Regions from separate parts of the Comamonas sp. C24C genome, predicted to be linked through region 1. Evidence: riboswitches for the same ligand, from Rfam matches in the RefSeq annotation. Region 1 holds a riboswitch; each other region holds the start of a gene.

Region 1 (2,196 bases):
TGGTTATCGTCACCATCGCCAGTCGGCGCGAGCTGCTGGCTTGAGTTGGGTTGGGACATAAATGTCTTGTTGTAATGGTTTGCGCCCATCCGGACAAAACACCCAACCATCCCGCAGGCGCTGCGACAGGCAACGCAAAAAGGCGACCATGACGGTCGCGGGCAACAAGGACAAAGGAACGAAGCCATGACAGCAGAACGCCATGGCGGATAGGCCAGTTGCATCCTGAATCGGCAGCCACCCCGGTCGGGCGCTTCAATGGCAAAGCGGTGATATCGCCGGGCCCATTGACAGGCAAAGACGATATTTTGCCCAAATCCACCGCAGGCCATGAGCCGTCCTGTCAATGCAGGGGTTGACTCTGGGGCTGCTCAGCGGCACTTGACAGCGTCTGATGCTATGAATTCGGAAGCTTCTTGCGTATGAATATCTTCACTTTCCTTATGAAAACACAAGGAAGTCTTTAAATAACAAGCGCTAGCCGCTATCAAATAAAAGAAGCGGAGCACGGCCTGCCCCGGCGCAGAACTCTAGAAAACCCGTATATCCAGGCGCCGCCATTCTTCCTACATTCGCCACAGGCTCTCAGCCCGGTGATGCCGAGAGAGACTGCAGCGCAAACTTGGCGCATGCAGCGCCGAAGGAGCAACCGCCCCGGAAACTCTCAGGCCAAAGGATCGGCATCGCTTTCACACACTCTGAAGAATGTCCGGACGTCATCGTCCGCCGGGCATACCGAAGGAGCAAGCGAGCAGCGGCCCAGGGCGCTGCCTCGTGAATCTCTCAGGTCCAGAACAGAGGGGGCGTCCGCTGCGCATGTTGCGCACGGGCTCCACCCTTGACGTTTCTGGAATCTGAATCATGAAGACAATCGCCGTCATCGGCGGTGGCATCACGGGCGTGACCACCGCCTACGCCCTCGCACGCCGCGGATTTTCCGTCACCCTGTTCGAGAAGCAGCGCTATGCCGCCATGGAGACCTCGTTCGCCAATGGCGGCCAGCTCTCGGCCTCGAATGCCGAGGTCTGGACCCACTGGTCCACCATCGTCAAAGGCCTCAAGTGGATGCTCAAGAGCGATGCTCCGCTGCTACTCAACCCCAAGCCCGGCTGGCACAAGATTTCCTGGTTCTGCCAGTTTCTCGCTGCCATCCCCCACTACCAGAAGAACACGGTAGAGACCGCCAGGCTGGCGATTGCGGCACGCGAGCACCTGTTCGAATGGGCGGCAGCCGAAGGCATTGACTTCGATCTGAAGCAAAAAGGCATCCTGCATATCTACCGCGACCGCGCCGGCTTCGAACATGCGGGAAAGGTCTCGCAACTGCTCGCCCTGGGCGGGCTGGAGCGCCGCGCCGTCACGCCCGATGAAATGAAGGCCATCGAGCCGACCCTGTCCGGAACCTTCTATGGCGGCTACTTCACCGAGAGCGACTCCACCGGCGACATCCACAAGTTCACCAGCGGCCTGGCCGCCGCCTGCGAGCGACTGGGCGTGCAATGCCGCTACGGCCAGGAAATCGTGTCGGTGAACAGCAACGGCAAACAGGCCAGCGTGACTGTGCGCCAGGGTCTGGAAACCGAGACCTCGACTTTCGACGCCATGGTGGTTTGCGCGGGCACGGCCAGCCGCGCGCTGGCCGCCCAGCTCGGCGACAGCGTCAACATCTACCCCGTCAAGGGCTATTCCATCACGGTCAATCTGCCGGACCAAGCCAGCCGCGCCGCAGCTCCCGTCGTGAGTCTGCTGGACGACGAGACCAAGCTGGTCACCAGCCGCCTGGGCGAGGATCGCTTCCGCGTGGCCGGCACGGCGGAGTTCAACGGCTACAACAAGGACATCCGCGCCGACCGCATCCGCCCGCTCATCGAATGGGTTCAGCAGTGCTTCCCGGGCGTCAGCACGCGCAGCGTCGTGCCCTGGGCGGGCCTGCGCCCCATGATGCCGGACATGCTGCCGCGCGTGGGCCCCGGCAACAAGCCCTGCGTGTTCTACAACACCGGCCACGGCCATCTGGGCTGGACCTTGTCGGCCGTCACCGCCGACATGGTCGGCGACCTCGTGCTGCAGTCCATGGGCAGTGCCAGCAGGCAGCCCCGACCGGCCACGCTGAGCACCGCCAGCGCCTGACCACGACCTGAAGACCTCATCAACAAGCCAGACACGGCAGCCGCAGCGCCCCGTGAGGGACAGCTG
Region 2 (2,196 bases), on a different contig from region 1:
CTTGCCGCGCACCATGGCGAAGATTTCCGTATCGATGGCGGCGTAGTCGGGCTCGACATAGGCCAGCGCCACGGGCTGGTTGAGCGTTGGGCTGAGCAGGCCGCTGGTGATGTGGCCGATATGCTGCCCGTCCATGTTCTCCAGCACGGCGGGCTCGCGCACGGGAATGCGCTCCAGCGCAATCAGGCCCACGCGCTTGCGGCGCAGCGATTGCGGGTTCTGCAATTGCTCCAGCACGATGGCTGCACCGGGAAAGCCGCCCTCGCGCTCTCCGCCGCTGCGGCGCACCTTCTGCATGGCCCAGTTCAGTGCGGCTTCGACGGGCGTGGTGCTGGTGTCGATGTCGTTGCCATACAGGCAAAGTCCGGCTTCAAGGCGCAGCGAGTTGCGCGCGCCCAGACCGATGGGTGCCACCTCGGGCAGGGCCAGCAAAGCCTCGGCAAAAGCTGTTGCCGCTTCGCCGGGCAGGGAGATTTCAAAGCCGTCCTCGCCCGTATATCCGCTGCGCGTGATGTAGAGCGCATGGCCTTGCCAGTCGAAGTGGTTGCCGGTCATGAAGACCAGAGCTGTCACACCGGAAATCAGGCGCGCGAGGGCTGTGGCGGCCTGCGGGCCTTGCAGGGCCAGCAGGGCGCGCTCGGGCAGAGGAATGACCTCGCAGCGGCTGGCGATGCGGCTCTGGATATGGGCGATATCGGCCTCTTTGCAGGCGCCGTTGACGATGAGGAACAGATCTTCGCCACGGTTGACGAACATCAGGTCGTCCAGAATGCCGCCTTGCTCATCGAGCAGCAGGCCGTAACGCTGTTTGTGCAGGCCCAGGTCCATGACATCGACGGGCATCAGCGATTCGAGCGCGGCGGCGGCGTCGGGGCCGCGCAAAAGCAGCTGGCCCATGTGCGAGACATCGAACAGGCCGGCGGCCTTGCGGGTGTGCAGGTGCTCGGCCATCAGGCCTTGAGGGTATTGCACGGGCATGGAATAGCCGGCAAAGGGCACCATGCGGGCACCCAGTTTCTGGTGCAGGGCAAACAGCGGTGTGGAACGCAGATCGGAAGAGGTGTCAGCAGCAGTCACAGGCAAGCGCTCCGGTGGTCAAACCAAAATGAGTGGCCATGCATCGCTGGGCCATGCGTGGCGGGCTTGCCCTGCTGTCCGCTTTACCTGAGAGATTCACTGCCCGCATTGCATCGGGCAGCTTGCTCCTTCGGTGGATGCCGGCGCGCATATGAAATGACGGCCTGCATCTCTCTCCAGCAAGGGACGCTGCAGGTTTGCACACCTGGCAGCGCTTGTCAGTCCTTTTGCCTGAGCGTTTTGACTCCGGGTGGGGGTCTGCGCCTTCGGCGGTGCAAGGCAGCTTCAGCTGCGGGCACTCTCTCCTGACGTTGGCGATTCTAGCGGTGGGCAAGGGGCTTGTTTCACCGAATCGGATGGATTTTGGGGTTTTCGAGCATGCATCATCCGCTCCGTGCTTGCGTCCTCACTGCGGAGCGGTGTTCAAGGCCGGCTTGGGCTCGGGATAGATCTCCTGCGCACTCGGAAACACCAGTTGGTAGCGCTGCTCGAAGCAGGCCGTCACGGGCTGACCCTGGCGCATGGCGGGCTTGAACTGCCAGCGTTCGAGCGAGCGCAGTATGGACTTCACGATGCGGGGATCGGTATCGGCGGGCTGGTAGGCCACACGGCCGAGCTGACCTTGAGCCGTGACTTCCAGGCGGAAGACCACCGTGGTCTCCAGCCCGTTCGGGAACCAGTGGTGACTGACGTGCGGCGTGGTGTGGCGGCGTGGCCGGGGTTGCTGGTCGAGCTGGGCAGGGGGCGTGCAATCTGCCTTGATCCAGGCAGGCCACTCCGTGCTCCGTGGCGGCTTGGACTGCGCATCCAGGGGGGCAACCGGAGCCGGCGACAGCTCGGGCTGCGCAGAAACGATAGCCGGTGCGTCGGCCGCCGGATCCGGTTTGAGTCGGCTGCCATCAAAGAGGTGGGTGCAGCCCCCGAGCAGCAAGCTGGTCAGAGCAGCGGCGCAGGCGGCGGCAAGGTGTGAGGTGCGCGAAATGTCCATGAGGCCATTGTCGGCCATGCGGGCTGCACCTTCAGGGTTGTGCCGGGCGCAGATCCAGTCTCTTGCTGTCTGCCTCGGCGCAGGCGCGCCACCAGGCCGAGCCCGCATGCGGAGCGCCCAGGTCCAGGCGC
Region 3 (2,196 bases), on a different contig from region 1:
GGCGCGCTGTTGTGCGGCAGGCGCTTTTGCCAGTCGGCCTTGACATTGCCGTTCTTGACCAGGGCGTCGATATCGCCGGCCAGTGCCAGCGTGGCCACATCGGCCTCGATGCCGTCGATGATGGAGCGCGCCTGCTTGCCCGAGCCGCCATGCGACTGCTTGATGGTCACATCCTGGTTCTGCGTGGCCTTCCAGTGCTTGGCGAACGCCTGGTTGTAGTTCACATAGAGCTCACGTGTCGGGTCGTAGGAGACGTTGAGCAGTTGCACACCAGTCTGCGCAAAAGCGGGCAATGTGGGCAGAGCCGAGAGGGTCAAGCCAGCAATCAGACCGGCAGCCAGAGGAAACTTGATAAAGTTGCGACGATTTTTCATTGGACTGTGTTCTTGGAGTGAATGGATAACGGGCTTCTGCCCCGTTGCTGCGCATTCTTGAGCCGCATTCTTAAAACTCAAACTACTAAGATTTCAGTTTGTTATTACCCAAACATCTGAGATCAACCAAAAGGACCCTACACATGGCACGTACCGTTCACTGCATCAAGCTTGGTCAAGACGCTGAAGGCCTGGATTTCCCTCCTGCTCCCGGCGAACTGGGCAAGCGCATCTATGAAAGCGTGAGCAAGCAGGCCTGGGCCGACTGGCTCAAGCACCAGACCATGCTGATCAATGAAAACCGCCTGAACCTGGCCGATGCCCGTGCCCGCCAATACCTGGCCCGCCAGATGGAAAACCATTTCTTTGGCGGCGGCGCAGATGCCGCAGCAGGCTACGTGCCTCCCAGCGCCGAGTAATTTCGGTCGATCTGGACACCAAGCCCCCTGGCCCAGGCCTCGGGGCTTTTTTCTTGCGGGCTGTCGAACAGCCAACCGGTGAGACCGAGGGCACGCCCAGGCAGCCCAGGGGTGCCCGAGGCCGGCAGTCGCAAAGACTACTCAAACCCGATTGATACAGGTATTAACCCGAATACGGTCGCTGGAACTAGCTAGAATCGCGCCCATCCCGCGGGAGAGCGGAACCTGTCAACGGTTCCCGCCGAAGGCGCAAACTCCCATAATCGCTCAGGCAATAAGTACCGCAGGTGGGTCTGACAGGACCCGGATATAGCCAACTGGAGAGCAGCCCGCGACCACAAGTCTGCAGGGCTCACCGAAGGGGCAAGCATGCGCACCGCGAAGGCGCCCATGTGCAACTCTCAGGTAAAAGGACAGCGGGAGAGGCAAGCCGGACACTCCCGCTGATGCGAGTGGCTGGTCTATTTTCAAGTGCCTTCATGCTTCCCTCCATCTCTTTGCTGGACTCGTTCCAGGCCTCCAACTTCACCGTCATGCTGGTCATCTATCTGGTGGCCATTACCGCCGAAGCCATGTCCGGCGCCCTTGCTGCAGGCCGGCGCAATATGGACATCTTTGGCGTCGTGGTCATCGCCTTCGTCACCGCGCTGGGCGGTGGCACCATCCGCGACATGGTGCTGGGCCATTACCCCATAGGCTGGACCCAGCACCCCGAATATGTGTATCTGGTCATCAGCTTCGGCCTGCTGACCACAGTGATCGCGCGCCATATGCACCGCCTCAAGCAGGTGTTTCTGCTGCTGGATGCCATGGGCCTGATCGCCTTTTCACTGATCGGCTGCAATACGGCACTGGAGCTGGGCTACCCGACCATCGTCGTCATCATGGCCGGCATGATTACCGGTATCAGCGGCGGCATTTTGCGTGACGTGCTCTGCAACCAGGTCCCCGTGGTGTTCCGCCGCGAGCTGTATGCCAGCGTGTCGCTGTCCGTATGCCTGATGTTCCTGGGCCTGCGCTATCTGGAGGTAAGCTCCAATATCAGCACCCTTGTCTGTTTTGGAGGCGGTCTGGCCTTCCGTCTGGCCGCCATTCGTTTCAAGTGGCGCCTGCCGGTTTTCTCTTACCAGCAGCGCTGGGAGTGATCCAGACTCCCCCTGTGGCGCTGCACGCCTTCCCCCTCTCTTGCTACGCAGGAGGGGGACGCAGCCATCGCTGCGGGGCGGCCCTTGCTTGGCTGCTCTGAACTAGACTGCGCCTGCATTACCCATGTAGTTTCACTTTCCATGTCTGAACCGATCACATGGATGCCAGATGGCACCCCCTACAACACCCGATTTGGCGACCGCTATCACAGCGAGCTGGGCGGCCTTGACCAGGCCCGACAGGTCTTTCTCGGCGGC

The links. A riboswitch is a leader RNA that binds a small molecule or an ion and turns the genes downstream of it on or off. The one in region 1 is predicted to bind glycine.
Region 2: it holds a riboswitch for glycine, as region 1 does, so the genes downstream of both, gcvT (glycine cleavage system aminomethyltransferase GcvT) here and ACLBXN_RS02525 (D-amino acid dehydrogenase) in region 1, are expected to answer to the same signal.
Region 3: it holds a riboswitch for glycine, as region 1 does, so the genes downstream of both, ACLBXN_RS17670 (trimeric intracellular cation channel family protein) here and ACLBXN_RS02525 (D-amino acid dehydrogenase) in region 1, are expected to answer to the same signal.

The regions. Positions count from the first base shown of each region.
Region 1 is NZ_JBKFBC010000001.1:561,533-563,728, reverse strand. Features, by position in the region: gene ACLBXN_RS02530 (amino acid permease) at 1-59, opposite strand, end outside; glycine riboswitch at 591-690, shown strand; gene ACLBXN_RS02525 (D-amino acid dehydrogenase) at 862-2,130, shown strand.
Region 2 is NZ_JBKFBC010000004.1:199,933-202,128, reverse strand. Features, by position in the region: gene gcvT (glycine cleavage system aminomethyltransferase GcvT) at 1-1,077, opposite strand, end outside; glycine riboswitch at 1,142-1,267, opposite strand; glycine riboswitch at 1,287-1,395, opposite strand; gene ACLBXN_RS09760 (energy transducer TonB) at 1,484-2,083, opposite strand; gene ACLBXN_RS09755 (MBL fold metallo-hydrolase) at 2,097-2,196, opposite strand, start outside.
Region 3 is NZ_JBKFBC010000010.1:13,574-15,769, reverse strand. Features, by position in the region: gene ACLBXN_RS17680 (sulfate ABC transporter substrate-binding protein) at 1-374, opposite strand, end outside; gene ACLBXN_RS17675 (oxidative damage protection protein) at 518-793, shown strand; glycine riboswitch at 995-1,087, shown strand; glycine riboswitch at 1,101-1,220, shown strand; gene ACLBXN_RS17670 (trimeric intracellular cation channel family protein) at 1,273-1,938, shown strand; gene mnmC (FAD-dependent 5-carboxymethylaminomethyl-2-thiouridine(34) oxidoreductase MnmC) at 2,101-2,196, shown strand, end outside.